DNA from 2 places in the Mycobacterium canetti CIPT 140010059 genome. Region 1 is predicted to be linked to the other one. Evidence: riboswitches for the same ligand, from Rfam matches in the RefSeq annotation. Region 1 holds a riboswitch; the other holds the start of a gene.
What was found. A riboswitch is a leader RNA that binds a small molecule or an ion and turns the genes downstream of it on or off. The one in region 1 is predicted to bind glycine.

Region 1 (18,488 bases):
CTATTCGGTGGTGGCCGAACTGCGCCCGGGAACCCGCTACGACGAGGTGGTGCGCGCACTGGGCGGCCACGGCGAGCTGGTGTCGGTGCCCGCTGAACTTCGGCCGGCGCTGGAACGGGCCTTTGCCAGTGGCCTGCCCGCTGTGGTCAACGTGCTCACCGACCCAAGCGTGGCTTATCCACGCCGATCCAACCTGGCTTGACGTCCAGCCGGGCCGTGAACGTGCACGGTTGTACACGAATTGCGGCCTGTCGGTGTACAGACACGCACCCTCGCGGCCGGCCGGCATTCGCGTACCGTTGGTTTGTGCCCAAGACCACCCGCGCTCAACCCGGCCGGCTGAGCAGCCGATTCTGGCGATTGCTCGGCGCCAGCACCGAAAAGAACCGGAGCCGCTCCCTGGCGGATGTAACCGCTTCGGCAGAATACGACAAGGAAGCTGCCGATCTGTCCGACGAGAAGCTGCGTAAGGCGGCAGGCCTGCTCAACCTCGACGACCTCGCGGAGTCCGCCGATATCCCGCAGTTTCTCGCGATTGCCCGGGAAGCCGCCGAGCGGAGGACCGGGCTGCGACCATTTGATGTGCAGTTGCTTGGCGCGTTGCGCATGCTCGCCGGAGACGTGATCGAGATGGCCACCGGTGAGGGCAAAACCCTTGCCGGGGCGATCGCGGCCGCCGGTTATGCGCTGGCCGGCCGGCACGTGCACGTCGTGACGATTAACGATTACCTGGCCCGCCGCGATGCGGAGTGGATGGGCCCGCTGCTGGACGCGATGGGCCTGACGGTCGGCTGGATCACCGCGGACTCGACCCCTGACGAGCGCCGGACCGCATATGACCGTGATGTCACCTATGCCTCGGTCAACGAGATTGGCTTCGATGTACTGCGCGATCAGTTGGTGACTGATGTCAATGACCTGGTATCGCCCAATCCAGACGTGGCTCTCATCGACGAAGCCGACTCCGTGCTGGTCGACGAGGCGCTGGTGCCCCTGGTGCTGGCCGGAACCACACATCGTGAGACGCCGCGGCTGGAGATCATCCGGCTGGTCGCTGAGCTTGTTGGCGACAAGGACGCCGACGAGTACTTTGCCACCGATTCCGATAACCGCAATGTCCACTTGACCGAGCACGGGGCACGCAAAGTCGAGAAAGCGCTCGGTGGCATCGACCTGTACTCCGAGGAGCACGTCGGCACCACACTGACTGAGGTCAATGTCGCGCTGCACGCGCATGTGCTCCTGCAACGCGACGTGCACTACATCGTCCGCGACGACGCGGTGCACCTGATCAACGCGTCGCGTGGCCGTATCGCGCAACTGCAGCGCTGGCCGGACGGGTTGCAAGCTGCGGTCGAGGCCAAGGAAGGTATCGAGACCACGGAAACTGGGGAAGTGCTCGACACCATCACGGTGCAGGCCCTGATCAACCGGTATGCGACTGTGTGCGGAATGACGGGAACCGCGCTGGCCGCCGGTGAGCAGCTACGGCAGTTCTACCAGCTCGGTGTCTCACCGATACCACCGAACAAGCCAAACATCCGCGAGGACGAGGCCGACCGGGTCTACATCACCACTGCAGCCAAGAACGACGGGATCGTCGAGCACATCACCGAGGTGCACCAGAGGGGGCAGCCTGTGCTGGTCGGTACCCGCGACGTGGCCGAATCCGAGGAACTGCACGAACGCCTGGTGCGCCGCGGTGTGCCCGCCGTGGTGCTCAACGCGAAGAACGACGCCGAGGAGGCCCGGGTCATCGCCGAGGCCGGCAAATACGGCGCGGTCACGGTGTCAACTCAAATGGCCGGGCGCGGCACCGACATCAGGCTCGGCGGGTCCGACGAAGCTGACCACGACAGGGTCGCGGAATTGGGCGGCCTGCACGTGGTCGGCACTGGCCGTCACCACACCGAGCGGCTAGACAACCAGCTGCGCGGTCGGGCCGGGCGCCAGGGAGATCCCGGGTCGTCGGTGTTTTTCTCAAGCTGGGAAGACGATGTCGTTGCGGCCAACCTCGACCACAACAAGCTGCCGATGGCAACCGACGAAAATGGCCGGATTGTCAGCCCGAGGACGGGTAGTCTGCTCGACCATGCCCAGCGCGTTGCCGAGGGCCGGTTATTGGATGTGCACGCCAACACGTGGCGCTACAACCAGCTGATCGCCCAGCAGCGCGCCATCATCGTCGAACGGCGTAACACGTTGTTGCGCACCGTAACCGCGCGTGAGGAACTCGCCGAACTGGCGCCTAAGCGGTACGAGGAGCTGTCCGACAAAGTATCCGAGGAACGCCTCGAGACGATTTGTCGGCAGATCATGCTGTATCACCTCGACCGTGGCTGGGCCGATCACCTGGCGTATCTGGCCGACATCCGGGAGAGCATCCATCTACGCGCGCTGGGCCGGCAGAACCCACTCGACGAGTTTCACCGGATGGCTGTGGACGCGTTCGCGTCGCTGGCCGCCGACGCCATCGAGGCGGCTCAACAGACGTTCGAAACCGCGAACGTCCTTGACCACGAGCCGGGGCTGGACCTGTCCAAACCGGCCCGGCCGACGTCGACATGGACCTACATGGTCAATGACAACCCACTGTCCGGTGACACGCTTTCTGCCCTCAGTCTGCCCGGGGTGTTCCGCTGAGCTGCCCAGCGTAAGCGCCGAGCGTAACGCCACTGCGAAATTTCGGGCAGAAAATCGCAGTGGCGTTACGCTCGCGGCTAGGGGTGCCCCCACAGCCCGCCGTTTCGGCGCGCATCGTCGCCAGGCTAGATCCGATTGCCCGGCTCCTCAGCCCGCCGTTTCGGCGCGCATCGTCGCCAGGCTAAGGTCACGGCTCATGGAGCCGGTGCTCACGCAGAATCGGGTGCTGACTGTCCCCAACATGTTGAGCGTTATTCGCCTCGCGCTCATCCCAGCATTCGTCTACGTCGTGCTCAGCGCGCACGCCAATGGCTGGGGGGTAGCGATCCTGGTGTTCAGTGGCGTTTCGGACTGGGCTGATGGCAAGATTGCACGGCTACTAAACCAGTCATCGCGGCTGGGCGCGCTGCTGGACCCGGCCGTTGATCGCCTCTACATGGTCACTGTTCCTATCGTGTTTGGCCTGAGCGGCATCGTGCCGTGGTGGTTTGTCCTTACGTTGCTGACCCGCGATGCGCTGCTGGCTGGGACGCTGCCGCTGCTATGGAGCCGTGGACTGTCAGCGCTACCGGTGACCTACGTCGGTAAGGCAGCGACTTTCGGCTTCATGGTTGGCTTTCCGACCATTCTGTTGGGGCAATGCGATCCATTGTGGAGCCATGTGCTGCTGGCCTGTGGTTGGGCATTCTTGATCTGGGGTATGTATGCCTACTTGTGGGCCTTCGTGCTGTATGCAGTGCAGATGACGATGGTGGTGCGGCAGATGCCTAAGCTCAAGGGCAGGGCTCATCGGCCGGCGGCCCAGAACGCTGGTGAACGTGGCTGAGTCTGACCGGCTGCTCGGCGGCTACGACCCCAACGCCGGCTACAGCGCCCACGCAGGGGCGCAGCCACAACGCATCCCGGTTCCGTCGTTGCTGCGCGCGCTGCTATCAGAGCATCTGGATGCTGGATACGCGGCGGTTGCCGCCGAGCGCGAGCGTGCTGCGGCACCACGGTGTTGGCAAGCCCGCGCCGTCAGCTGGATGTGGCAGGCATTGGCCGCGACCCTAGTCGCCGCCGTGTTCGCTGCCGCGGTTGCGCAGGCGCGCTCGGTGGCACCCGGCGTGCGCGCCGCCCAACAGTTGCTCGTTGCGAGTGTGCGATCAACCCAGGCCGCCGCCACCACGTTGGCTCAACGGCGCAGCACACTCTCGGCGAAAGTCGACGACGTGCGGCGGATCGTACTCGCAGACGACGCCGAGGGACAGCGGCTGCTGGCCCGTCTCGACGTGCTTAGCCTGGCCGCGGCCAGCGCACCGGTTGTCGGGCCTGGTCTGACGGTGACCGTGACCGATCCCGGTGCGAGCCCTAATCTTTCCGACGTGTCCAAGCAGCGGGTTAGCGGTAGCCAGCAAATCATCCTCGACCGCGATTTGCAGCTCGTCGTCAACTCACTGTGGGAAAGTGGCGCCGAGGCCATCTCGATCGATGGCGTCCGGATCGGGCCGAACGTCACGATCCGGCAAGCCGGCGGAGCAATCTTGGTCGACAATAATCCCACGAGTAGTCCCTACACCATCTTGGCGGTCGGGCCGCCACATGCCATGCAGGACGTCTTCGATCGCAGCGCCGGGCTGTACCGCCTGCGGCTGCTGGAGACCTCCTACGGTGTCGGCGTCAGTGTGAACGTCGGCGACGGTCTGGCATTGCCTGCCGGTGCGACCCGGGATGTCAAGTTCGCCAAACAGATTGGGCCCTAGTGAGAGAAGTCCTGGTGAATAGGAAACCATGGGGAGCGATACGGCCTGGAGTCCGGCGCGCATGATCGGGATCGCGGCGCTCGCCGTTGGAATCGTGCTGGGTTTGGTTTTCCATCCCGGCGTGCCAGAGGTCATCCAGCCGTATCTGCCGATCGCGGTGGTCGCCGCGCTCGACGCGGTGTTCGGTGGCTTGCGCGCCTATCTCGAGCGGATCTTTGACCCGAAGGTCTTCGTGGTTTCGTTCGTGTTCAACGTTTTGGTGGCTGCCCTAATCGTCTATGTCGGTGACCAACTGGGCGTCGGCACACAGTTGTCCACCGCGATCATCGTCGTGCTGGGCATCCGCATCTTCGGCAACACCGCGGCCTTGCGGCGGCGGTTGTTCGGAGCGTGACGGAGATGAGATCACCGTGAGTGAGAATCGCCCAGAACCCGTGGCAGCCGAGACTTCCGCCGCCACAACTGCGCGTCACTCCCAAGCCGACGCGGGCGCTCACGACGCCGTGCGACGTGGTCGTCACGAACTACCAGCCGACCATCCGCGCTCCAAGGTCGGACCGCTGCGGCGGACAAGATTGACCGAAATACTGCGGGGTGGTCGCTCGCGTCTGGTGTTCGGGACGCTTGCGATCTTGTTGTGCTTGGTTCTGGGGGTTGCCATAGTCACTCAGGTCCGTCAGACCGACTCCGGTGATTCATTGGAAACAGCCCGTCCTGCAGACCTATTGGTGTTGTTGGATTCGTTGCGGCAACGTGAGGCCACGTTGAACGCCGAAGTGATCGACCTTCAGAACACGCTGAACGCGTTGCAGGCATCCGGCAACACCGATCAGGCAGCGTTAGAAAGCGCCCAGGCTAGATTGGCCGCGTTGTCCATCCTGGTCGGCGCCGTGGGTGCCACCGGGCCGGGCGTCATGATAACGATCGACGATCCGGGACCCGGAGTAGCGCCTGAGGTGATGATCGACGTGATCAACGAACTGCGTGCCGCTGGAGCCGAGGCGATCCAGATCAACGATGCACACCGGTCGGTACGGGTCGGGGTTGACACCTGGGTTGTCGGTGTGCCCGGCTCACTGACAGTCGACACCAAGGTCCTGTCCCCGCCGTATTCGATTCTGGCGATTGGTGATCCTCCAACGCTGGCCGCGGCGATGAACATTCCTGGTGGTGCACAGGACGGTGTCAAACGCGTCGGCGGGCGGATGGTTGTGCAGCAGGCCGACCGTGTGGACGTGACCGCCTTGCGGCAACCAAAACAGCACCAATACGCTCAGCCCGTCAAGTGAACTAGCCCAACTCCGAGCCGACCAGAATAGGATTACCGTGAGCGATATCCCGTCCGATCTGCACTACACCGCCGAACACGAGTGGATTCGCCGCAGTGGCGACGACACCGTCCGGGTGGGGATCACCGACTATGCACAGTCGGCGCTTGGCGACGTCGTTTTCGTTCAGTTACCCGCTATCGGCACCGCGGTCACCGCCGGCGAGACCTTCGGCGAAGTGGAATCGACGAAATCTGTGTCGGATCTCTATGCGCCCATTTCGGGTAAGGTGTCTGCGGTCAACAGCGATCTGGACGGCACTCCGCAATTGGTGAATTCCGACCCCTACGGAGCCGGCTGGCTGCTGGACATCCAGGTCGACAGCTCGGATGTCGCTGCCCTGGAGTCAGCTTTGACGACACTGCTCGACGCTGAGGCCTACCGCGGCACACTGACCGAGTGACGATTGCTAAGGTCCCTGCCAGCGTCACGTGGGAGGTCGCGGGTCTGCACGGATCCGGGCGGGGCAGGGCAATCGAGCCTGGGATCCGCTGGGGTGCGCACATCGCGGACCCGTGCGCGGTACGGTCGAGACAGCGGCACGAGAAAGTAGTAAGGGCGATAATAGGCGGTAAAGAGTAGCGGGAAGCCGGCCGAACGACTCGGTCAGACAACGCCACAGCGGCCAGTGAGGAGCAGCGGGTGACGGACATGAACCCGGATATTGAGAAGGACCAGACCTCCGATGAAGTCACGGTAGAGACGACCTCCGTCTTCCGCGCAGACTTCCTCAGCGAGCTGGACGCTCCTGCGCAAGCGGGTACGGAGAGCGCGGTCTCCGGGGTGGAAGGGCTCCCGCCGGGCTCGGCGTTGCTGGTAGTCAAACGAGGCCCCAACGCCGGGTCCCGGTTCCTACTCGACCAAGCCATCACGTCGGCTGGTCGGCATCCCGACAGCGACATATTTCTCGACGACGTGACCGTGAGCCGTCGCCATGCTGAATTCCGGTTGGAAAACAACGAATTCAATGTCGTCGATGTCGGGAGTCTCAACGGCACCTACGTCAACCGCGAGCCCGTGGATTCGGCGGTGCTGGCGAACGGCGACGAGGTCCAGATCGGCAAGTTCCGGTTGGTGTTCTTGACCGGACCCAAGCAAGGCGAGGATGACGGGAGTACCGGGGGCCCGTGAGCGCACCCGATAGCCCCGCGCTGGCCGGGATGTCGATCGGGGCGGTCCTCGACCTGCTACGACCGGATTTTCCTGATGTCACCATCTCCAAGATTCGATTCTTGGAGGCTGAGGGTCTGGTGACGCCCCGGCGGGCCTCATCGGGGTATCGGCGGTTCACCGCATACGACTGCGCACGGCTGCGATTCATTCTCACTGCCCAGAGGGACCATTACCTGCCGCTGAAGGTGATCAGGGCCCAGCTGGACGCCCAGCCCGACGGTGAGTTGCCACCATTCGGATCTCCTTACGTTCTACCGCGATTGGTGCCCGTAGCCGGCGACAGTGCTGGCGGCGTCGGGTCGGACACCGCGTCCGTGTCGCTCACGGGTATCCGGCTCAGTCGGGAAGACCTCCTGGAACGATCGGAAGTGGCCGACGAGCTACTGACGGCCCTGCTCAAAGCCGGTGTGATCACCACCGGGCCGGGCGGCTTCTTCGACGAACACGCCGTCGTGATCCTGCAATGCGCACGAGCGCTGGCCGAATACGGCGTCGAGCCGCGGCATCTACGCGCCTTCCGCTCCGCGGCCGACCGGCAGTCCGACCTGATTGCCCAGATTGCCGGCCCGCTCGTCAAGGCCGGCAAGGCCGGTGCCCGCGACCGGGCCGACGACTTGGCCCGTGAGGTGGCCGCGCTTGCCATAACTTTGCACACGTCGCTGATCAAGTCTGCGGTTCGCGACGTTCTTCACCGCTGAGGACTAGACTTCGTTCGACAGCTTGGTGTTCGACGTCACGGTAGAGACGTGGCGCCCACCGCGTCGTCGCACCGAGCGTGAGTCGGACACCGGTTGCATGTGCGGAGGGCAGACGCAGATGGGTGAAGTTCGTGTTGTCGGCATTCGCGTCGAGCAGCCGCAGAACCAGCCGGTGCTGTTATTGCGCGAGGCCAACGGTGATCGATACCTGCCGATCTGGATCGGCCAGTCGGAGGCTGCCGCTATCGCGCTGGAGCAGCAAGGCGTCGAGCCGCCACGTCCGCTGACCCATGATCTGATCAGGGATCTCATTGCTGCGCTGGGGCATTCGCTCAAAGAGGTGCGCATTGTAGACCTGCAGGAAGGAACTTTCTACGCTGATCTGATCTTCGACCGCAATATCAAGGTGTCCGCCCGTCCCTCGGACTCGGTGGCAATCGCATTGCGAGTGGGTGTTCCGATCTACGTCGAGGAGGCCGTACTAGCCCAGGCCGGTCTGCTGATTCCCGACGAAAGTGACGAGGAGGCCACCACCGCTGTTCGCGAGGACGAGGTGGAGAAATTCAAAGAGTTTCTCGACAGTGTGTCACCTGACGATTTCAAGGCCACCTAGCGCGGCGACGATGCGCGCCGGGACGGCGGGCTGAGGAGGCGCGCGATAAGGCCGAGCGCGGCGACGATGCGCGCCGGGACGGCGGGCTGAGGAGGCGCGCGATAAGGCCGAGCGCGGCGACGATGCGCGCCGGGACGGCGGGCTGAGGAGGCGCGCGATAAGGCCGAGCGCGGCGACGATGCGCGCCGGGACGGCGGGCTGAGGAGGCGCGCGATAAGGCCGAGCGCGGCGACGATGCGCGCCGCGACGGCGAGCATCCATTATTTGCCGGCCAGCAACGTCACGGCTGCGTCTCATCTCTGGCTGCAATTGTCGACACGCCTAGCGGTTAGTGCCTAATGCGCCCGGCGACCGCGATACTTTGATCACGACTTGATAGTTAACCGGGAGCATCGCGCCCATCGAACAGCGTATGCTCTCTAACACTCGGGCCCTAAGTAATGGCTGTCGGGGGAGCCAGTGACGCAGCTAGTGACAAGAGCGCGATCGGCGAGAGGAAGCACCTTGGGCGAGCAGCCACGTCAAGACCAGCTCGACTTTGCTGACCACACGGGCACTGCTGGTGATGGTAACGACGGCGCCGCTGCGGCCAGCGGACCCGTGCAGCCCGGCCTGTTCCCCGACGATTCCGTTCCTGACGAGTTGGTAGGTTATCGCGGACCGAGCGCCTGCCAGATCGCTGGGATCACCTACCGCCAGCTCGACTACTGGGCGCGCACATCGTTGGTTGTGCCGTCGATCCGTAGTGCGGCAGGATCCGGCAGCCAGCGGCTGTACTCGTTCAAGGACATCTTGGTTCTCAAGATCGTCAAACGGTTGCTCGACACCGGTATCTCGCTGCACAACATCCGGGTTGCAGTTGACCATCTGCGCCAGCGTGGCGTCCAGGATCTGGCCAACATCACCTTGTTCTCCGATGGGACCACCGTGTACGAGTGCACGTCGGCCGAGGAGGTCGTCGACCTCCTGCAGGGCGGCCAGGGTGTGTTCGGCATCGCCGTCTCGGGCGCGATGCGGGAGCTGACGGGTGTTATCGCCGACTTCCACGGTGAGCGCGCCGACGGCGGGGAGTCGATTGCTGCCCCCGAAGATGAACTGGCCTCCCGACGCAAGCATCGCGACCGCAAGATCGGCTAGCCGAGAGTTCCCCCGCGAACAGACACAGAATCGCACGCGGCAGGCTCCTCGGATGCGATTGTGTGTCTGCTCGGCAGTAGACTGGACAACGCATCGCTCTAGTGCGGGAGAGTTCTGTGGCTGCCAGCTACGGACGCCGAAGGAGCAATACCTCTCCGTCAACCTCTCAGGCACCCGGACCGCGCGAGACTACGATGCCTCTGGAAAGCGGTGGCGACCCCTGGCGGTCCTCACCCGCCGATGGGGAAAGGCGATTCACCTGACGGTGGACAGAGTCGCCGAATCTCTCAGGCGCCTGGCGTGCAGGTGAAGACAGAGGGAGAGGGCCGCTAGTCCTCTGCTTTGTCAGGAGTTCACCGTGTCCGACCATTCGACGTTCGCAGACCGGCACATCGGTCTGGACAGCCAGGCCGTCGCGACCATGCTCGCCGTGATCGGGGTGGATTCGCTCGATGACCTGGCAGTCAAGGCGGTCCCGGCGGGCATCCTAGACACACTCACCGACACCGGAGCCGCACCGGGTTTGGACAGTCTGCCACCGGCTGCCAGCGAAGCCGAGGCGCTGGCCGAGCTGCGAGCGCTGGCCGACGCTAACACCGTCGCCGTGTCGATGATCGGGCAAGGCTACTACGACACACACACCCCCCCGGTGCTGTTACGCAACATCATCGAGAACCCGGCCTGGTATACCGCCTACACGCCGTACCAGCCCGAGATTAGTCAGGGTCGGCTGGAAGCCTTGCTGAACTTCCAGACCCTGGTCACCGATCTGACCGGCCTCGAGATCGCGAACGCGTCGATGCTCGACGAGGGCACCGCGGCGGCCGAGGCCATGACTTTGATGCACCGCGCGGCCCGCGGGCCGGTGAAGAGGGTGGTCGTGGACGCCGACGTGTTCACCCAGACCGCGGCGGTGCTGGCCACCCGCGCCAAGCCGCTGGGTATCGAGATCGTCACGGCCGACCTGCGCGCCGGTCTGCCCGACGGCGAATTTTTCGGCGTCATCGCCCAGCTGCCCGGGGCCAGCGGCCGGATCACCGACTGGTCTGCCCTGGTGCAACAGGCCCACGACCGTGGCGCACTGGTGGCCGTCGGCGCCGACTTGTTGGCGCTGACGCTGATCGCGCCGCCCGGAGAGATCGGCGCTGACGTCGCCTTTGGCACCACACAACGGTTCGGAGTGCCGATGGGGTTTGGCGGCCCGCATGCCGGGTACCTTGCGGTGCACGCCAAGCATGCGCGTCAGCTGCCCGGCCGGCTGGTCGGTGTGTCCGTCGACAGTGACGGCACGCCGGCCTATCGGTTGGCGCTGCAGACTCGCGAGCAACACATCCGCCGCGACAAGGCCACCAGCAACATCTGCACCGCACAAGTGCTGTTGGCGGTGCTTGCCGCGATGTACGCGAGCTACCACGGCGCGGGCGGGCTGACCGCCATCGCACGCCGGGTGCATGCCCACGCCGAGGCTATCGCCGGTGCACTGGGCGATGCGTTGGTGCACGACAAGTACTTCGACACGGTGTTGGCCCGGGTGCCCGGTCGTGCCGACGAGGTGCTGGCCAGGGCCAAGGCCAACGGCATCAACCTGTGGCGTGTCGACGCCGACCATGTGTCGGTAGCTTGCGACGAAGCCACCACTGACGCCCACGTGGCGGTCGTTCTGGACGCGTTCGGTGTAGCGGCCGCCGCACCCGCCCATGCGGACATCGCAACGCGCACATCGGAGTTCCTGACGCATCCAGCGTTCACGCAATACCGCACCGAGACGTCGATGATGCGGTACTTGCGTGCGCTGGCGGATAAGGATATTGCCCTCGACCGCAGCATGATTCCGCTCGGCTCGTGCACGATGAAACTCAACGCCGCCGCCGAGATGGAGTCGATTACCTGGCCTGAATTCGGGCGTCAGCATCCATTTGCCCCGGCATCTGATACCGCTGGGCTGCGTCAACTTGTTGCCGACCTACAGAGTTGGCTGGTGCTGATCACCGGTTATGACGCGGTGTCGCTGCAACCTAACGCGGGCTCGCAAGGCGAGTATGCGGGCCTATTGGCGATCCACGAGTACCACGCCAGCCGGGGTGAACCGCATCGCGACATCTGCCTGATCCCGTCCAGCGCGCACGGCACCAATGCCGCGTCAGCCGCCTTGGCCGGCATGCGCGTGGTGGTGGTGGACTGCCACGACAACGGCGACGTCGACCTCGATGACCTGCGCGCTAAGGTCGGGGAGCATGCCGAGCGGTTGTCGGCGCTAATGATCACCTACCCGTCCACTCACGGCGTGTACGAACACGACATCGCCGAGATCTGCGCTGCCGTGCACGACGCGGGCGGCCAGGTATACGTCGACGGAGCCAACCTCAACGCCCTGGTCGGCCTGGCCCGGCCGGGCAAGTTCGGCGGTGACGTCAGTCACCTCAACCTACACAAGACATTCTGCATTCCGCACGGCGGCGGTGGCCCAGGCGTCGGCCCGGTGGCGGTGCGGGCGCACCTGGCACCGTTTCTGCCAGGTCACCCCTTCGCCCCCGAGCTGCCCAAGGGCTATCCGGTGTCGTCGGCACCATATGGGTCGGCTTCGATTCTTCCGATCACCTGGGCATACATCCGGATGATGGGGGCTGAGGGACTGCGGGCGGCATCGCTGACAGCGATCACGTCGGCTAACTACATTGCGCGCCGCCTTGACGAGTATTACCCGGTGCTGTACACCGGCGAGAACGGCATGGTCGCCCACGAGTGCATCCTGGACTTGCGCGGTATCACTAAGTTGACCGGTATCACCGTCGACGATGTCGCAAAACGGCTGGCAGACTATGGTTTTCACGCACCAACGATGAGTTTTCCGGTGGCCGGTACGCTCATGGTGGAGCCCACCGAGAGCGAGAGCCTGGCCGAAGTGGACGCCTTCTGCGAGGCCATGATCGGCATCCGCGCCGAGATCGACAAAGTCGGGGCCGGGGAGTGGCCTGTCGACGACAATCCGCTGCGCGGCGCACCGCACACCGCGCAGTGCCTGCTGGCGTCTGATTGGGACCACCCGTATACGCGGGAACAGGCCGCCTACCCGCTCGGCACCGCATTCCGACCCAAGGTTTGGCCCGCGGTACGTCGCATCGACGGCGCCTACGGGGATCGCAACCTGGTCTGCTCATGCCCGCCGGTAGAGGCTTTTGCCTAAACGCTCGTCGACCGGCCCCCGGTCGAGCTCGAGGCCCGGGTGCTACTGGGTGGGTAGCTGACGTGTCGGCTGCTATGGGTCGTTGTCGGGGTTGCGGAGTTTTCGGGGTGGCGGCAGGTGTTGGTGCGGGGTTGACCGTGGTCGGAGGTGGGGAGCTATTCGGTGTCGCCACCCGCGCTCCAACAATGCCAGCTGTTGCGGGGTGCTCAGCGACAGAGGTTCAGCCGAAGCGCTCAATGATCGCGGCGGCGATCCGGTCGGGGGCGTCCTCCTGGATGAAGTGTTTGGCGTTGGGCAGCTCCACCAGGACGTGGTCGGGAAATGTCGCACTCAGTCTGGGGATAATCGTTTTCGGCCTGAATGCGACATCCTTCATCCCCCAAATCAACAGGGTGGGCTTGGTACCCAGCGTGGCTGGCACCTCCCGGGCGAGCCGTGCCAGCAGGGGACGGGCGGCCAGGATCTGTTTGGGCATCTCGGCTACGCCTCGGCGTGCCGCGGCGTTGGGCTGCACCGCCCGGTAGTGCGCCATCACCGCGCTACTCGGCCGGTGCTCGGTTCCCGCGGGTATCAAGCGCTCGACAAAGAAGTTGCGCCGTAAGATCGCGTACTGCACTGGCGGGCTGGACATCACCCTGCTGAAGGCCTTCATCGCCAGCGTGTCCGCCGGCCAGAACCACGTGTTGCCCAACACGACGCCGCGGACCCGGTCGGCACGCTCGACAGCGACCGCCATGCTGATCGGGCCACCCCAGTCCTGACCCATGCTCAGGTAGCGATCCAGGCCCAGGTGATCGACGAATTCGCCGATCACCCGCGCGTGCTCGTCGATCTGGTACCCGAATCCCGAGGGACGCTCCGATAACCCGAAACCCAGATAATCCGGAGCCACACAACGGAAACGGTCCCGCAGTGCGACGATGATGTCCCGATACAGGAAACTCCACGTCGGGTTGCCGTGACACAACAGGATCGGCGGACCCGTGCCCTCGTCGACGTAGTGGATGCGTCCACGCGAGCTGTCGAACCAGCGCGACTCGAACGGGTACAGCTGCGGATCCGGCGTGAAATCGATGCTCATTACCCTCCTCCGATCGCGCTCATGATGGTATGCCCGAAGGGTGACATCACCGAGTGTCCGGGAGTGGCGTGACGGTGGCCGCTGGCTGCCGACGGCTGTCGGAAAGGTGTTCGTCCGGTCCGGGCCGGGCGACACGCCAACAATGCTCCTGCTGCATGGCTATCCGTCCAGTTCGTTCGACTTCCGGGCGGTGATTCCACACCTGACCGGCCAGGCTTGGGTAACGATGGATTTTCTGGGCTTTGGCTTGTCCGACAAGCCGCGCCCGCACCGGTACAGCCTGCTGGAGCAGGCCGACCTGGTGGAAACGGTGGTCGCCCACACCGTGACCGGCGCGGTCGTCGTGCTGGCCCACGACATGGGCACGTCGGTGACCACCGAGCTGCTAGCCCGTGATTTGGACGGCCGGTTGCCGTTCGATCTCCGACGTGCGGTGCTGAGCAACGGCAGTGTGATCTTGGAGCGGGCCAGCCTGCGTCCGATCCAGAAAGTACTGCGCAGCCCGCTTGGTCCGGTCGCTGCCCGGCTGGTCAGCCGCGGTGGCTTCACACGAGGGTTTGGCCGGATCTTCTCCCCAGCGCACCCGCTGTCGGCGCAGGAGGCCCAAGCCCAGTGGGAGTTGCTGTGCTACAACGACGGCAACCGGATCCCGCACCTGCTGATCAGCTACCTCGACGAGCGGATACGGCACGCGCAGCGTTGGCATGGCGCGGTCCGCGATTGGCCCAAACCGCTTGGGTTCGTGTGGGGACTCGACGATCCGGTGGCAACAACCAACGTGCTCAATGGACTACGGGAATTGCGCCCCAGCGCCGCCGTCGTGGAACTGCCAGGGCTGGGCCACTACCCGCAGGTCGAGGCTCCCAAAGCATATGCCGAGGCCGCGCTATCGCTGCTCGTCGACTAGCCGGCTATGGCTGTATCACGGGCAGATCGATGCGAGAGGCATGCATCCGGCTACGGTAGACGCGCACGGTCGGTGCGCAACCGGGAAGGATGGCGAAGTGGCTTGCGTCCGCGCCGGCGATGGCGATGCGGATGCGGTGCCCCGGTTGGAACAGATACGACGTCGGCAGCAGGTCGAATGTCAGCCGGGCAATCTCGCCCGGGACTAGGGGCCACGCGTCCCCGCTCGCGAACGTTCGGTAGGGGACCACCTGGCGGTACGGCGGCGGCCCGTCGCTGAGCCGGCGGTGGATGGCGCGTAGCTGGCCTTCGGTGATGTAGGCGACACGGCCGCGCGGATCGACGTCTTCCAGATAGACGAAGAAGGTGCCGTCGCTCGACGTCGACGTGATAAACAGCGTGACCACCACATGACCGGTCACCTCCAGGGGATGGTCGAGGGGTGCGGAGGTGTAGGTCAGCAGCTTGGCATCCTGGGCCTTGCGGTCCGGGTAGCAAACGTGTCCACCGATGCCCACTTGCGAGCGCCAGCGTGAGCGCTCGCCCGTTCCGGCCGTCTGATCCACCACGTATTCGTCTGCACCGCTGTCGCTATCGGGTGCGTCCGGGCGCAGCTGTCGGTCTGCGGACAGGTAGTAGCTCTGCGTGGTGGCGGGCGGCGGCCAGGTGTCGGCCGACTTCCAGCGGTTCTCGACCAAGGTGAAGTAGTGCACCGGCGGCTCGGAACCGATGCCCGTATCGGCCCCCTTGACGTGATGGTCGATGAACCTCAACAGTTCGCCGTCGTGATCGAAGTCGGGTCTGCTGAGCCCGCGCAGTGGGTCGACGCGCCAGCCGCCGGTGTGGTTCCATGGACCCAGGATCAAGTGGCTGCCCGGGGTGGAGATGGTCAGAAAACGCTTGATCGCGGCATGCGCATACCCGCCGTCGAACCAGCCGCTGTAGCTGTACATGGCCGCTCCCGACGCCTGCACGTCACGCCAATAATTGTGCGGGCTGATCAGGTTGATGCTGCCCGACTCGATCGGTGTACCGATCGGCTCCAGGCGGGCGTCAGGTTGGCCACGATAGGGATCCGACGCGGATACGTCGTCCCGAAAGGTCAATGACCCCGCGACCTGGTGAACGTCGTAGTTGCCGCGATGCGCGGCGATGGCCCCGTCCCGCAGCGAGCGATCATGGTCCTCCTGCACCGGCTGCATGCCGGTCACCGGGAGCTTCGCCCACCACCCGACCACTTCGTGCAGGGCGTTGCGGTCGAGCGCCTCGTTGTAGCGTCCCCAGGTGTCGGTGAACCAGGCGGCGTGGATGCCGCCGGGGAACGCGATGTCGGTGTAGACGTCGAACAGCGAGAAGCACGGGGCGATCACCCGCACCGCGGGATGCTGGTTGACCAGCAGTAACTCGGCCGACGTGCCGTCGTACGAATTTCCCAGCGCAGCGACCGTTCCGTTGCACCAAGGCTGGCGCACGATCCAGTCGACGATCTCGGCGCCGTCCCGGATCTCGTCGGAGGACCATTCGCACACGCGGGCGCCGAACGACGCGCCCGATCCGCGCACATCCACATCGACCCAGGCGTAGCCGCTGGCGACGAAACGTCTCCGACGACGCTTATCCGCGGCGATGTGCTGGAAGGGCTTGCCCCCGAGCAACATCCGCAACGGCCAGCGCAACTGCAGCGACCGGTAGTAGCGGGTCTGATGCAGGATCGCGGGCAGCCTTGCGGCACTCGTCAGGCCCGCGGGCAGGTAGAGGTCGATGGCGATGCGCACCCCGTCGCGCATCGTCACATAGCACGAGGAGTAGCGCATCCCACGATATCTCGGGTAGGCGGATCGTTGGTCCGGCGCGGAGTACCAGGCCGCATCCGAGCCGCCGCGTCTGGTCATCGGGTAGCCAGGCGATCAGCTCAAGAAGATGTTGACCGCGGTTGCCAGGTCGGGGGAGGCCGATGTCTCCAGGTTTTGGTAGCTGCCGCCGCTGAGCTGTGCGACGGCTTCCCAGGTTGCCCGATCGGGATCAGCACCGAAGTCGATGATGTTGACCGCGATCGGCTTGGCCGGGTCTGCGCTCTTGCGGATGAAATCCTGCAGGCCCGGCCCGTCGAGGGTTTGGTCGGTATGCGGCCCCGCGGTAATAACCAGCACAGAATTAGCTTGGCCAACATGGTAATTGGCTAGCATCTCCTGATAGATCAAGCGCAGAGTGGTGAACGACACCGCGCCACCGCCCGAGGAGTATTGCTTGCCCAACGCGGCCGTCAGGGCCGCGGGGCGGGGCTGGCCGTTGACCGGGTCGGCCAATGGCCCGGCCGGCACCTCTGTTCGGCCCTCGCGGCCGTCGAATGTCCACAGTCCGACGACCGAACTGGGCGGCATCGCCTTGATCCGGTTCTCAAGCGCCGCAACGACATTGCTAAGCCGGCTGTTGCCGCCTTCATCATTGGGCATCGATTGGTCGAGCATGATGGTCGCGGCCACTCCGGCCGACGCGGTGACCATGGTGTCCGCCAGGGTCGCGCGCATGGAGTCGTCACCCACCGACAAAGTCGAAGACAGCGCTGGGAAACTGGTGACGGGGCTGCTCGGCGGTTTGACGTCGCTGACTCGGAAACCAGCTTTGGCCAGTTTGGCCAGTTGCTCGGGCTTGTGCATATACCTGGCAAACGCGCTGGCCGCCGACGTCTGCTCCTGCGATAGCCATGCACCACTGAGCAGCACCGTCGGATAGTCAGCGACCGCAGCCGGCCCCGGCGGCAGCCAGGAACCCAAGGTGTTCTCGGCATCTGAAAGTGACTGGCCGCGCTGGAACAACTGTTGTTCGGTGGTGACCACCGCGTGCACGGGCGCCGTGGCGACATCGCCGGGCTTGAGCAGCGTGTCCATCGCCGCGGTCAAGGAGTCGTCGGCGAGCTTAGGTCGTGCGCCCATCAGGGTGCGCACCGCGCCGATACCCGCTGTTGCTGGCGCGCCAGCAGGTGCTGACGCGGCAGCCACCGCCTCGCCGGCCAAATACGCGGCATCGCCATTGCCACTGCTCGGCATTGCCAGCCGCAGTGATCCCCAGGCAGGCAAGTCCAAGCCGGACAACGAGTTCGGATTGGTTTGCAGGCCGGGCAACGCCGCCCAGTTCTGGTTGGCGAGGGCCTGCTGCAATTCGGGCCGCACGGCGAGCAACACCGGCGATATCACCAGTGAGCGGCTATCGCTGATGGCTTGGCTGCCCGCGGCCCCGGTAAGCCGCGCCGCCGAGATAGAGCTACTCGGAATCCACAATCCCGGCTGGCCGCCCAGTTCGGTCGGCCATTTGCCGATGAAACCATTGATGACGGCATCGGAGCCGGCCGAGGTGACAGCCACTGCCACACAACGGTCGCCGACCGGGCCCGCCGACGCGTTGTAGCTGTCGGCTGACTCCTTTACCTGATCGGCGATTGATGGGTCGGCTATAACAGCGACGGTGTCCTTGCCGCCCACGCAGCGGGCGGCAGCCGTATGCGAGCGGTTGGACAACGCGTCACCGAAGAAGCGCCACAAGATCACCCCGGCCACCATCACCACCACTGCGACAAGGGCCACGATCACGCCGATACTGACTCCCCGCCGCCCGTCCGCGCTACGGTGCCCGGCCTGCCAGTCGCCGGGCCCCCGATGTCCGAAGCGAAACAGCGGCGGCGGGGCGGCCGCTATGGGCTCGGTACCCGTTGGCTCCCAGTCGGGGCGGGGTGGAATGTCAGGGTAGTCTTCTGAGCCGCTAGCCGAGTAGCCGCCGACGGCGGAGTAGTGGCCCTCGCTGGATAACGGGCCGTCATCGGGCTGATCTACACCGGGATAGTCGTAGCTACCCGATGTGTCCTCCCAGTGCTGTTGTTCCGCCGCATGTCCGTCGGACAGTTCGTCAGCGGAATCCTCGGGGTCGGGCTTGCTGTGCCTACCCATACCGGCGTCTACGTCCTCTCCGTCGAAGGCCGGCGCCTGTCA
Region 2 (12,820 bases), 2.0 Mb from region 1:
ACCCAGCGAATCCCAGCGCAGGTGATTCTCCTCCACCAATTGCTTGACGTGCTTGGGTGCCGAACCGCCCGCCCCCGTCTCGTACATTCCGCCGCCGGCCATCAGCGGAACAACGGACAGCATCTTGGCGCTGGTGCCTAACTCCAGGATCGGGAACAGGTCGGTGAGGTAGTCGCGCAGGATGTTGCCGGTCGCGGCGATGGTGTCCAGTCCACGGACCAGGCGCTCGCAGGTGTAGCGCATGGATCGCACTTGCGACATGATCTGGATGTCCAGACCTTCGGTGTCGTGATCTTTCAGGTATGTCTTGACCTTCTTGATCAGCTCGTTCTCGTGCGGGCGGTACGGGTCCAGCCAGAACAGCACCGGCATCCCGGAGATGCGCGCGCGGGTGACAGCCAGCTTGACCCAGTCACGGATCGGTGCGTCCTTGACGATGCACATGCGCCAGATGTCGCCGGCTTCCACGTTCTCGGTCAGCAGCACCTCGCCGGTGGCGACATCGACGATGTTGGCGACGCCGTCCTCGGGAATCTCGAACGTCTTGTCGTGCGAGCCGTACTCCTCGGCCTGCTGGGCCATCAGACCCACATTGGGGACGGTGCCCATCGTCGTCGGATCGAACTGGCCATTTGTCTTGCAGAAGTTGATGATCTCCTGATAGATGCGCGAGAAGGTGGACTCCGGGTTGACCGCCTTGGTGTCCTTGAGCTTTCCGTCGGCGCCATACATCTTGCCGCCCGCGCGAATCATCGCGGGCATCGAGGCGTCCACGATCACATCGCTCGGCGAGTGGAAGTTGGAGATACCTCTGGCCGAATCGACCATCGCGAGCTCGGGGCGGTGTTCGTGGCAACGGTGTAGGTCCTCGATGATCTCGTCGCGTTGCGACGCCGGCAGCGACTCGATCTTGCTGTACAGATCGGACAAGCCATTGTTGACGTTGACGCCCAATTCGTCGAACAGCTCCTGGTGCTTGGCGAAGGCGTCCTTGTAGAAGATCCTGACCGCGTGGCCGAAGACGATGGGGTGGCTGACCTTCATCATGGTCGCCTTGACGTGCAAGGAGAACATCACGCCGGTCTCGAACGCATCCTGCATCTGCTCTTCGTAGAAGTCGCACAGCGCTTTCTTGCTCATGAACATGCTGTCGATGACGTCGCCGTCATCCAGCGGCACCTCGGGCTTGAGCACGATCGTCTTGCCGCTCTTGGCCAGCAGTTCCATCCTCACGTTGCGCGCGCGGTTCAGTGTCATCGACTTCTCGCCGGCGTAGAAGTCACCGTGCCGCATGTGCGCTACGTGGGTGCGTGAGGCCATCGACCACTCGCCCATGCTGTGCGGGTGCTTGCGCGCGTACTCCTTCACCGCCTTGGGCGCCCGACGGTCCGAATTGCCTTGGCGCAGTACCGGGTTCACCGCGCTGCCCAGGCATCTGGCGTAGCGCTCTTTGATGGCCTTCTCCTGGTCAGTCTTCGGGTCCGCCGGGTAGTCTGGGACCGCGTAACCCTTGTCTTGCAGTTCCTTGATGGCGGCTACCAGCTGTGGCACCGAGGCGCTGATGTTCGGCAGCTTGATGATGTTGGTGTCGGGTAGCTGAGTCAGCCGGCCCAGTTCGGCGAGGTTATCCGGTACCCGCTGCTCCTCGGTCAGGTAATCGGGGAATTCCGCCAGGATGCGTGCCGCTACAGAGATGTCGCTGGCCTCGATCTTGATGCCCGCCGGTTCGGCAAAGGCACGCACAATCGGCAGAAAGGCGTAGGTCGCCAGCAGCGGCGCCTCGTCGGTCAGCGTGTAAATGATGGTCGGCTGTTCGGCGCTCATGGTGTTCTCCCGGCGTCACTGTCGGTCAGATGCTGAATCACTCCGCGTTGTAGCGGCGGTTACCAGTATCGCGGATTGCGCCGCACATGATTCGGGCGGTGTTCTGCGCGACGACGATCACTTTCTGTTTGCCCGAAGGCCGTCGAGGGCGACGTCGGTCACCTTTGCGGCCAACTCAGCGTTGTAGCTCTGCATCGCTTGGCAGCCGACTAGGAGCGTCTTGACCTCAAGCACGTCTACGTCCGGCCGTACGGTGCCGGCGCGCTGGGCGGCGCGCAACAGGTCGGTGAGCAGGTCCAAGAAATCTGCCTCGGCTTCCGGGGCCGCGCTGCTGATTTCAATCCCGACGCCGGCCAGCGCCTCGACCAGGCCGCGATCGGTGGCGCCCCACTGCAATACCATCGACCGCAGGAATGCAAACAGCGCGTCGCCGGGATGCTTGGATTTGAGCAGGGCATGTCCCTTGTCGATGATGCGGTGCATCCGGTCGGCGATCACCGCCTGAAACAGCGCCTCCTTGGTCGGGAAATGCCGGTATACCGTGCCTGCGCCGACTCCGGCGCGCCGAGCGATCTCGTCAACGGGCACCGATAGACCGTCGGCCGCAAAGGTTTGGTAGGCAACCTCCAATACGCGTGCCCGGTTACGGGCCGCGTCGGCACGCACCCGCCGGTCAGTAGGAGCCAAGTCGTACCTCCGAAAGCCTTGACAAAGCGGGGCGCGCGTTCCGTATAGTTCGGCTAAGCGGAGCGCTCGCCCCGCTTAGTCAAAGCATAGCGAGGAGCCCTCATGACCAAATGGACTGCCGCCGACATTCCCGACCAGACCGGCCGGACCGCCGTCATCACGGGGGCCAACACCGGACTTGGATTCGAGACCGCCGCAGCGCTTGCCGCCCATGGTGCACACGTGGTGCTGGCTGTGCGCAACCTCGACAAGGGCAAGCAGGCGGCGGCACGCATCACCGAGGCCACCCCCGGCGCCGAAGTAGAGCTTCAGGAGCTTGACCTGACCTCGCTGGCGTCGGTGCGCGCCGCCGCGGCACAGCTGAAGTCTGACCACCAGCGCATCGACCTGCTGATCAACAACGCCGGGGTGATGTATACACCCCGACAGACCACAGCAGACGGCTTCGAGATGCAGTTCGGCACCAACCACTTGGGCCATTTCGCGTTGACCGGCCTGTTGATTGATCGACTGCTGCCCGTCGCCGGTTCACGAGTGGTCACCATCAGCAGCGTCGGCCATCGCATCCGTGCCGCAATCCATTTCGACGACCTCCAGTGGGAACGCCGGTACAGGCGGGTCGCCGCCTACGGCCAAGCCAAGCTCGCCAACCTGCTGTTCACTTATGAACTTCAGCGTCGGTTAGCACCGGGCGGAACCACCATCGCGGTCGCGTCGCACCCGGGAGTGTCCAACACCGAACTGGTCCGCAACATGCCACGGCCGCTCGTCGCGGTGGCGGCCATACTGGCGCCGCTGATGCAAGACGCCGAACTGGGGGCCCTGCCGACATTGCGTGCCGCCACCGATCCCGCGGTGCGCGGCGGCCAGTACTTCGGACCCGATGGCTTCGGTGAAATACGGGGCTACCCGAAGGTGGTGGCCTCCAGCGCCCAGTCTCACGACGAGCAGCTGCAGCGCCGCCTGTGGGCTGTGTCCGAAGAGCTCACCGGGGTCGTCTATCCCGTCGGATGAGCCGGACTCAACGGCAACGGTTGGTCAACACTCGACGATGTTGACTGCGACGTTGATGGCGAGCCCGCCGGCCGAGGTTTCCTTGTACTTGGTGTGCATGTCCGCGCCGGTGGCGCGCATGGTGTCGATGACCTGGTCGAGGGTGACGCGATGGATGCCGTCGCCGCGCAATGCCATCCGTGCGGCGTTGATGGCCTTGCCGGCGGAAATCGCGTTGCGTTCGATGCAGGGGATCTGCACCAGCCCGGCGATGGGGTCACAGGTCAGGCCGAGGCTGTGTTCCATGGCGATCTCGGCGGCGTTTTCCACTTGTCGCGGTGTGCCGCCGAGGATTTCAGCCAATCCGGCGGCGGCCATGGCGGCCGCGGAGCCGACCTCGCCCTGACAGCCGACCTCGGCTCCGGAGATCGATGCTCGCTCCTTGAACAACGATCCGATGGCTCCAGCAGTGAGCAGGAATCGCACGGTGACATCGTCGGGGTCCCCCGCGCCGGCCGACGTGTAGTGGATTGCGTAGTGCAGGACCGCCGGCACGATGCCGGCGGCACCGTTGGTCGGGGCGGTGACGACGCGCCCACCGGAGGCGTTCTCCTCGTTGACTGCCAGCGCGACCAGGTTGACCCAGTCCTCAGCGAATTCCGGCTTGCGAGTGGGGTCTTCGGCGTTCAAGCGGTCATACCACACCTTCGCTCGCCGGCGCACCCGGAGGCCGCCAGGAAGCAACCCTTCGCGAGCGATGCTCCGCTGTTCGCACTCAACCATGACGTCGCGCAGGTGCAGCAGCGCGGCGCGTACCTCGTTCTCGGTGCGGCAACATGTTTCGTTGCGCAGCGCCGCTTCGCTAATTGACACGTCGAGGCGGTCACAGATGTCCAGCAGTTCTTGGGCCGACACGTAGGGAAGGGCAACTGAGCATGGATGTTGGCCGCTGTTGCCGCTGGTCTGTTCCGTGACGATGAACCCTCCGCCCACCGAAAAATAAGTCTCGGTGGCCAAGACGCGGCCGTGTGGGCCCGCGGCAGTGAACGTCATTCCGTTGGGATGCGTTGGCAGAACGATGTCGGGATGCAGGTCGATATCACGCTCGGTCAGCGGGACCGGAATGACACCGCCGATTCGCGTCACGCCGGACGCTGCGATCTCGGCGAGCCGGCGTTCCTTGTGTTCGGTGGTAATCGTTTCTGGCTGGCAGCCTTCCAGCCCCAGCAATATCGCCGACATGGTGCCATGACCGGCTCCGGTGGCCGCGAGCGAGCCGAACAGATCCACTCGCATCGCCTCGAGGTCATCCAGGTGGCCCCGGCGGCGCAGCGCAACTACGAACTGGTTTGCCGCGCGCATCGGTCCCACGGTGTGGGAACTGGACGGCCCGATGCCGATGGTGAACAGGTCGAAGACGCTGATGGTCATGTCCGGTGCAGTTCCGGGTAGAGCGGATAGCGTGCGGCCAGCCGCTGGACCTGGGCGCGCAGCGGACCCAGCTGGTCGTCGTTGGTGGCCGTCAGTGCCGCCGCGATGAGGTCTGCCACGGCGCGGAAGTCGTTGTGGGAGAAGCCGCGTGCGGCCAGCGCCGGGGTGCCGATTCGCAGGCCCGAGGTGATCATCGGGGGACGAGGGTCGAAGGGTACCGCGTTGCGGTTGACGGTGATGTCCACGGCGGCCAACCGGTCTTCGGCTTGCTGGCCGTCGAGTTCGGCGTCGCGCAGGTCGACTAGGACGAGGTGCACATCGGTGCCGCCGGTTAGCACCGCGATGCCACGTTCGGCGACGTCGGGCTGGGTCAACCGGTCGGCAAGGATGCGCGCGCCGTCGAGGCAACGTTGTTGGCGCTGCGCGAATTCAGGTTGTGCTGCCATCTTGAATGCGGTGGCCTTGGCTGCGATGACATGCTCGAGCGGCCCGCCCTGCTGCCCAGGGAAGACCGCGGAATTGATCTTCTTGGCGATGGCCGGGTCATTGCACAAGATGATGCCGCCGCGGGGCCCGCCGAGCGTCTTGTGAGTGGTGGAGGTGACGACGTGGGCGTGCGGCACCGGGCTGGGGTGCACGCCAGCGGCGACCAGGCCGGCGAAATGCGCCATATCCACCATGAGCACGGCGTCGACTTCGTCGGCGATGGCGCGGAAGCGGGCGAAATCCAGCTGGCGTGGGTACGCCGACCAGCCGGCGATGATCATTTTGGGCCGGTGTGTGCGCGCTGCCTCGGCGACGGCATCCATGTCGACCAGGTAGTCCTCTTTGGACACCTCGTAGGCGGTGGCGTGGTAGAGCTTGCCGGAAAAGTTGATCCGCATCCCGTGGGTCAGGTGACCGCCATGAGCCAGCGACAACCCCAGGATGGTGTCGCCGGGGTTTAGCAGCGCATGCATGGTGGCGGCGTTGGCGGTGGCCCCCGAATGTGGTTGCACGTTGGCGTATTCGGCGCCAAAGAGCGCTTTGACGCGGTCGATAGCCAACTGCTCGACACCGTCGACGAATTCACAGCCACCGTAGTAGCGCCGGCCCGGGTAGCCTTCGGCGTACTTGTTGGTCAAGACCGAACCTTGGGCCTGCATCACGGCCAGCGGTGCATAGTTCTCCGAAGCGATCATCTCCAAGCCGGATTCTTGACGGCGCAGCTCGCCGTCGATCAGGGCGGCGATGTCCGGGTCGAAGGCGGTCAGGGAGTCGTTGAGGGTGTTCATCAGCTCAGTCCGGTCTGTTCGGCGTACTCGGGGGCGGTCAAGGGTGTTCCCGGAGCAATCGGCTGCCCGGCCAAATGGGCATCCGGCGGCCGCGACATCGTTTCGGCCACGGCGAGGTCGCCAACAGTTCGATCGTGCGGTTCAGACAAGGGCCAACTCCGGTTTCGACGAGCCCGGATCGCGCCGGGCTGGTTGCGCCCTCCCCGCTCTGTCCTGAAACCTGAGAGTCTGCGGCGTCGCATCATGGCGCCGCTCTACACCTTCGGTCAGGCACGGTCGGTGCGACCGTCCCTGTCTCCAGAGTTGCCTCGGCGGTGTGGTGCTTGGGCCTGAGAGATTCTCGGGGAGGAGATTGCTCCTACGGCGCCTCGACATGGAGGTTCTCCCACATCGCGTCAGCGGCTGTTCGATTGTGACGGAAAGCAACATACACACCACGCATGTGTTTTGTCACCCTGCGGTCGGTGGTAGTCGGACGGCCCAATCAGACAGCGCGGGTCATATCACGCGTTGGTGCACAGTTGGGTGTTTATCCACAGGGGTGCGTTTGTCGGCGGCTGGCGGGGCGTGGCGGCGATAGCATTCGAATATGAGTTCGATCACGGTGTCGGTGGACCCGGTGGACCCGGTGGACCCGGTGGACCCGGTGGACCCGGTGGACGCCGTGGTCGCCGCGGGATCAGACGGGCTCACTGTGGCCCGCATCGAGTCCGAGATCGGGGCCTTGGAGTTCCTGAACGAACTGCGCACTGAACTCAAGAGTGGACAGTTTCGACCTCAACCGGTGCGGGAACGCAAGATCCCCAAACCGGGCGGGTTGGGCAAGGTACGGCGGCTGGGGATTCCCACAGTGGCCGACCGGGTCGTTCAGGCGGCGTTGAAACTGGTGCTAGAACCCATCTTTGAGACCGACTTCGAGCCGGTCTCCTACGGGTTTCGGCCCGCGCGACGCGCGCACGACACGATCGCTGAGATTCACTTGTTCGGCACCCAGGAGTATCGCTGGGTGCTCGACGCTGATATCAAGGCGTGCTTTGACCGCATCGACCACGCGGACCTGATGGACCGGGTGCGTCACCGGATCAAAGACAAGCGGGTGTTGCGGCTGGTGAACTGGCAGCGCATTCGGCATCGCTGGAATTGGACCGACGTCCGCCGCTGGCTCACCGACCCCACCGGGCGGTGGCACCCCATCAGCGCGGACGGGATCACCCTGTTTAACCCCGCCGCGGTGCCCATTCGGCGATACCGCTATCGGGGCAACACGATCCCCACTCCCTGGACTCAGGCTGTCTGAACCACCCCATCGGCAGATTCCGTGAAGAGCCAGATACGGTGAAAGTCGCACGTCCGGTTCGAAGGGCGGCCACGGGAAACGGACCCGCAGCAACGCGGGCACCGCACCCATGGTCGACCCAACTGCCACGCACCCGGTGACCGGTGCGAAGTCCACCATATCGACCAGTGGGCAACCGGCGGCTCAACCGATATCGACAAACTCACCTTCACCTGCACACCCAACCACAAGCTAGTCGGGAAAGGCTGGCAGACAAGGAAACGGTCCGACGGCCAAACGGCATGGATCCCGCCACCCCACCTCGACCGCGGTGCCCGCACCAACGACTACCACCACCCCGAACGCCTCTTCGACCACTAGCGGGCCGCGCCCTGACCACAAAACGTCAAGACCAGGCCCCACAAGTGCGCCACGTTGGTAGCGTCTGGGAATGCTCTTCGCGGCCCTGCGTGACATGCAATGGAGAAAGCGCCGCCTGGTCATCACGATCATCAGCACCGGGCTGATCTTCGGGATGACGCTTGTTTTGACCGGACTCGCGAACGGCTTCCGGGTGGAGGCCCGGCACACCGTCGATTCCATGGGTGTCGATGTATTCGTCGTCAGATCCGGCGCTGCTGGACCTTTTCTGGGTTCAATACCGTTTCCCGATGTTGACCTGGCCCGAGTGGCCGCTGAACCCGGTGTCATGGCCGCGGCCCCGTTGGGCAGCGTGGGGACGATCATGAAAGAAGGCACGTCGACGCGAAACGTCACGGTCTTCGGCGCGCCCGAGCACGGACCTGGCATGCCACGGGTCTCAGAGGGTCGGTCACCGTCGAAACCGGACGAAGTCGCGGCATCGAGCACGATGGGCCGACACCTCGGTGACACTGTCGAGGTCGGCGCGCGCAGATTGCGGGTCGTCGGCATTGTGCCGAATTCCACCGCGCTGGCCAAGATCCCCAATGTCTTCCTCACGACCGAGGGCTTACAGAAATTGGCGTACAACGGGCAGCCGAATATCACGTCCATCGGGATCATAGGTATGCCCCGACAGCTGCCGGAGGGTTACCAGACTTTCGATCGGGTGGGCGCTGTCAATGATTTGGTGCGCCCATTGAAGGTCGCAGTGAATTCGATCTCGATCGTGGCTGTTTTGCTGTGGATTGTGGCGGTGCTGATCGTCGGCTCGGTGGTGTACCTTTCGGCTCTTGAGCGGCTACGTGACTTCGCGGTGTTCAAGGCGATTGGCACGCCAACGCGCTCGATTATGGCCGGGCTCGCATTACAGGCGCTGGTCATTGCGTTGCTTGCGGCGGTGGTGGGCGTCGTCCTGGCGCAGGTGTTGGCACCACTGTTTCCGATGATTGTCGCGGTACCCGTCGGTGCTTACCTGGCGCTACCGGTGGCCGCGATCGTCATCGGTCTGTTCGCTAGTGTTGCCGGATTGAAGCGCGTGGTGACGGTCGATCCCGCGCAGGCGTTCGGAGGTCCCTAGCGGTGGGCGATCTCAGCATTCAGAACCTCGTCGTTGAGTACTACAGCGGTGGATACGCGCTTAGGCCGATCAACGGTTTGAACCTCGACGTGGCAGCCGGGTCGTTGGTGATGCTGCTCGGACCCAGCGGCTGCGGCAAGACGACACTGCTTTCCTGTCTGGGCGGCATTCTGCGCCCGAAGTCTGGGGCGATCAAGTTCGACGAAGTCGACATCACGACGCTACAAGGCGCCGAGCTGGCGAACTACCGGCGTAACAAGGTCGGCATCGTGTTCCAGGCGTTCAATCTGGTGCCCAGCCTGACCGCTGTCGAGAACGTGATGGTGCCGTTACGCTCGGCCGGGATGTCACGCAGGGCGTCGCGTAGGCGTGCCGAAGAACTGCTGGCGCGCGTCAATCTCGCGGAACGAATGAATCATCGACCCGGTGATCTGAGCGGAGGTCAGCAGCAACGAGTCGCGGTGGCACGCGCGATTGCGCTGGATCCGCCACTGATCCTCGCTGACGAACCGACCGCACACCTGGATTTCATCCAGGTGGAGGAGGTGCTGCGGTTGATCCGCGAACTGGCCGATGGCGAGCGTGTGGTCGTGGTCGCAACCCACGACAGCAGGATGTTGCCGATGGCCGATCGCGTCGTTGAGCTGACACCCGATTTCGCGGAGACAAATCGGCCACCTGAAACCGTGCATCTTCAGGCCGGCGAGGTGCTGTTCGAGCAGAGCACGATGGGCGACCTGATCTACGTGGTGTCGGAGGGCGAGTTTGAGATTGTGCACGAATTGGCCGACGGCGGTGAGGAATTGGTCAAGGTTGCCGGGCCGGGGGATTACTTCGGCGAGATAGGCGTGCTGTTTCACCTGCCGCGCTCGGCGACCGTGCGTGCCCGCAGCGACGCGACGGCCGTCGGCTATACCGTGCAGGCGTTTCGTGAGCGGCTCGGCGTGGGGGGTCTGCGCGATCTGATCGAGCATCGTGCGCTTGCCAACGACTAACCCGGCTTGGCCGGAACTAGCCACTGCCGGGGCAGCGGTGGCGGTTCACACCGCGTGCGCGTTTGGAGGTCCCTGAGCGATGGGCGATCTGAGCATTAGCCAGGTGTCGGCGCGTCCGGGACGGATCGGGATTCGCGCTAGGCAAATGTTCGACGGATACCGGTTTCAGCGTGGTCCCGTGCTGGTCGTGGTCGAGGATGGTCGGATCAGCGCGGTCGATTTTGCTGGCTCCGCCTGCCCCGATATGAACCTGGTTGATCTGGGTGAATCGACTTTGTTGCCGGGTCTGGTGGATGCGCATGCGCATTTGTGCTGGGACCCCGACGGTAGGCCAGAGGATTTGGCCGGCGACCCCCATGCGGTGCTGGTGGGACGGGCGCGACGGCACGCCGCGGCCGCGTTGCGCTCCGGGATCACCACGATTCGCGATCTCGGCGACCGTGACTATGCGGCCTTGGCGCTGCGGGAGGAGTATCGGCAGAAAACGACGGTGGGGCCGGAACTGGTGGTTTCTGGGCCACCATTGACTCGCAGCGGCGGGCATTGCTGGTTCCTCGGCGGCGTGGCCGATAGCGTCGAGGAGCTGGTTGATGCGGTGCAGGAGCGGGCCGCGCGGGGAGCGGATTGGATCAAGGTGATGGCCACGGGCGGATTCGTTACCACAGCATCCGATCCGTGGCAGCCGCAGTACGGCAGCGGCCAACTGGCCGCGGTGGTGGCGGCCGCCGAGCAGGTAGGTCTACCGGTGACCGCACATGCACATGCCACCGCAGGGATCGCCGCGGCGGTCGCCGCGGGTGTTGACGGCATCGAGCACTGCACGTTCTTGAGCGAAGGCAGCGCCGCCGCCAGCCCGGATGTTGTTGAAGCGATTGTTGCCCAAGGTGTGTGGTGCGGTATGACGATTCCCCGGGTGTATCCGGAGATGCCGGAGAACCTTGTCGCGGTTGTGCAGGATGGATGGCGAAACATCCGCCGGCTCATCGACGCCGGTGCGCGTGTCGCCCTGTCCACCGACGCTGGAGTCGCCCCGGGCAGACGCCATGACGTGCTCCCCGACGATTTGGTGTATCTGTCTCGACACGGGTTCACCAGCACAGAGGTGCTGACCGGCGCCACCGCAGCGGCCGCTGCCAGCTGTGGGCTCGGCCACCGCAAGGGTCGCATCGCGCCGGGCTACGACGCTGATCTGCTGGCTGTTGCGGCAGGTGTGGACCATGACCCCGCCGGACTCTGCGACGTCAAAGCCGTCTGGCGCAGCGGAACCCAGGTACCGCTACAAGCATCCGCTGTGGGCTACAACACCCCGTCATAACCCCGTCATAAAATGCAGGACAGCATCTTCAATCTGTTGACCGAGGAACAGCTTCGGGGTCGCAACACGCTCAAGTGGAACTATTTCGGGCCCGATGTAGTGCCACTGTGGCTGGCGGAGATGGACTTTCCCACCGCACCGGCTGTGCTCGACGGGGTGCGGGCGTGCGTCGACAACGAGGAGTTCGGCTACCCGCCGTTGGGCGAGGACAGCCTGCCGAGGGCGACGGCCGATTGGTGCCGACAACGCTACGGTTGGTGCCCCCGACCGGACTGGGTCCGCGTCGTGCCGGATGTCCTGAAGGGGATGGAAGTCGTCGTCGAATTCCTTACCCGGCCGGAGAGTCCGGTCGCGTTGCCGGTTCCGGCTTACATGCCGTTTTTCGACGTCCTGCACGTCACCGGCCGCCAACGAGTGGAAGTCCCAATGGTGCAGCAAGACTCGGGACGCTACCTGCTGGACCTGGACGCTCTGCAGGCCGCGTTCGTCCGCGGTGCCGGATCGGTGATTATCTGCAATCCGAATAACCCACTGGGTACGGCGTTCACCGAAGCCGAGCTACGTGCGATCGTGGATATCGCGGCCCGCCACGGCGCCCGGGTGATCGCGGATGAGATCTGGGCACCGGTGGTCTACGGATCGCGCCATGTCGCCGCCGCTTCGGTGTCGGAGGCGGCGGCTGAAGTCGTGGTCACGTTGGTGTCGGCGTCCAAAGGCTGGAACTTGCCGGGTCTGATGTGCGCTCAGGTGATCCTGTCTAACCGCCGTGACGCCCACGACTGGGACCGGATCAACATGTTGCACCGCATGGGCGCATCAACGGTCGGTATCCGCGCGAACATCGCCGCCTACCATCATGGCGAATCTTGGTTGGACGAGCTGCTCCCTTATCTGCGGGCGAACCGTGATCATCTGGCACGGGCGCTGCCGGAGTTAGCTCCCGGGGTAGAGGTCAACGCTCCGGACGGTACCTACCTGTCGTGGGTGGATTTCCGTGCGCTGGCTCTGCCGTCTGAACCGGCGGAATACCTGCTCTCGAAGGCGAAGGTGGCGCTGTCGCCTGGCATTCCGTTCGGCGCCGCGGTGGGCTCGGGATTTGCGCGGCTGAACTTCGCCACCACCCGCGCAATACTGGATCGGGCGATCGAGGCTATCGCGGCCGCCCTGCGCGACATCATCGATTAAGCCAACCAGTAGATTCACAACGCTGCGGCGTGTTGGGTCAGGCTGAAGAAGATGTAGGCGAGGCAGATCAGGAAGTTCAGTGCGACGAGAACCAAACCCAGACAGATTAGTGAATGCGTGGCTCGGCGTTGTAGGCGGTGGAATTTCGCGACGCGCTTCTCATGGTTCAGCTGGGTCACGATCAGTGCGAACTTGACGTCGGTCCATTCTTCGTCGGCGGCGGGAGCGCCCAACAGCATTTCCTGAAGGCGCTTCGGCGGGGCTTCGACGCCGACCCGCGCGAAGTGCTGGCTCAGCCGCCGGGCTTGCCTGCGGCCAAGAATCTGACCCCGCACCGGT

Region 2: linked by a shared signal. The riboswitch ahead of glyA (serine hydroxymethyltransferase) and the one ahead of gcvP (aminomethyl-transferring glycine dehydrogenase) in region 1 are both predicted to bind glycine.

The regions. Positions count from the first base shown of each region.
Region 1 covers NC_015848.1:2,104,626-2,123,113, forward strand. The annotation lists gene MCAN_RS09590 (acetolactate synthase) at 1-202, shown strand, start outside; gene secA2 (accessory Sec system translocase SecA2) at 307-2,643, shown strand; gene MCAN_RS09600 (CDP-alcohol phosphatidyltransferase family protein) at 2,840-3,469, shown strand; gene MCAN_RS09605 (DUF881 domain-containing protein) at 3,462-4,385, shown strand; gene MCAN_RS09610 (small basic family protein) at 4,414-4,779, shown strand; gene MCAN_RS09615 (DUF881 domain-containing protein) at 4,796-5,674, shown strand; gene gcvH (glycine cleavage system protein GcvH) at 5,712-6,116, shown strand; gene garA (glycogen accumulation regulator GarA) at 6,356-6,844, shown strand; gene ftsR (transcriptional regulator FtsR) at 6,841-7,584, shown strand; gene MCAN_RS09635 (bifunctional nuclease family protein) at 7,703-8,197, shown strand; gene MCAN_RS09640 (MerR family transcriptional regulator) at 8,702-9,334, shown strand; glycine riboswitch at 9,429-9,526, shown strand; glycine riboswitch at 9,527-9,660, shown strand; gene gcvP (aminomethyl-transferring glycine dehydrogenase) at 9,693-12,518, shown strand; gene MCAN_RS09655 (haloalkane dehalogenase) at 12,739-13,599, opposite strand; gene MCAN_RS09660 (alpha/beta fold hydrolase) at 13,640-14,506, shown strand; gene MCAN_RS09665 (CocE/NonD family hydrolase) at 14,511-16,397, opposite strand; gene MCAN_RS09670 (substrate-binding domain-containing protein) at 16,413-18,446, opposite strand.
Region 2 covers NC_015848.1:74,749-87,568, forward strand. The annotation lists gene MCAN_RS00375 (NADP-dependent isocitrate dehydrogenase) at 1-1,824, opposite strand, end outside; gene MCAN_RS00380 (TetR/AcrR family transcriptional regulator) at 1,942-2,511, opposite strand; gene MCAN_RS00385 (SDR family NAD(P)-dependent oxidoreductase) at 2,614-3,525, shown strand; gene MCAN_RS00390 (L-serine ammonia-lyase) at 3,550-4,935, opposite strand; gene glyA (serine hydroxymethyltransferase) at 4,932-6,209, opposite strand; glycine riboswitch at 6,517-6,607, opposite strand; gene MCAN_RS00400 (reverse transcriptase domain-containing protein) at 6,799-7,506, shown strand; partial or broken gene MCAN_RS22250 (HNH endonuclease) at 7,594-7,866, shown strand; gene MCAN_RS00405 (ABC transporter permease) at 7,937-8,986, shown strand; gene MCAN_RS00410 (ABC transporter ATP-binding protein) at 8,989-9,981, shown strand; gene MCAN_RS00415 (metal-dependent hydrolase family protein) at 10,061-11,296, shown strand; gene MCAN_RS00420 (MalY/PatB family protein) at 11,309-12,481, shown strand; gene MCAN_RS00425 (hypothetical protein) at 12,496-12,820, opposite strand, start outside.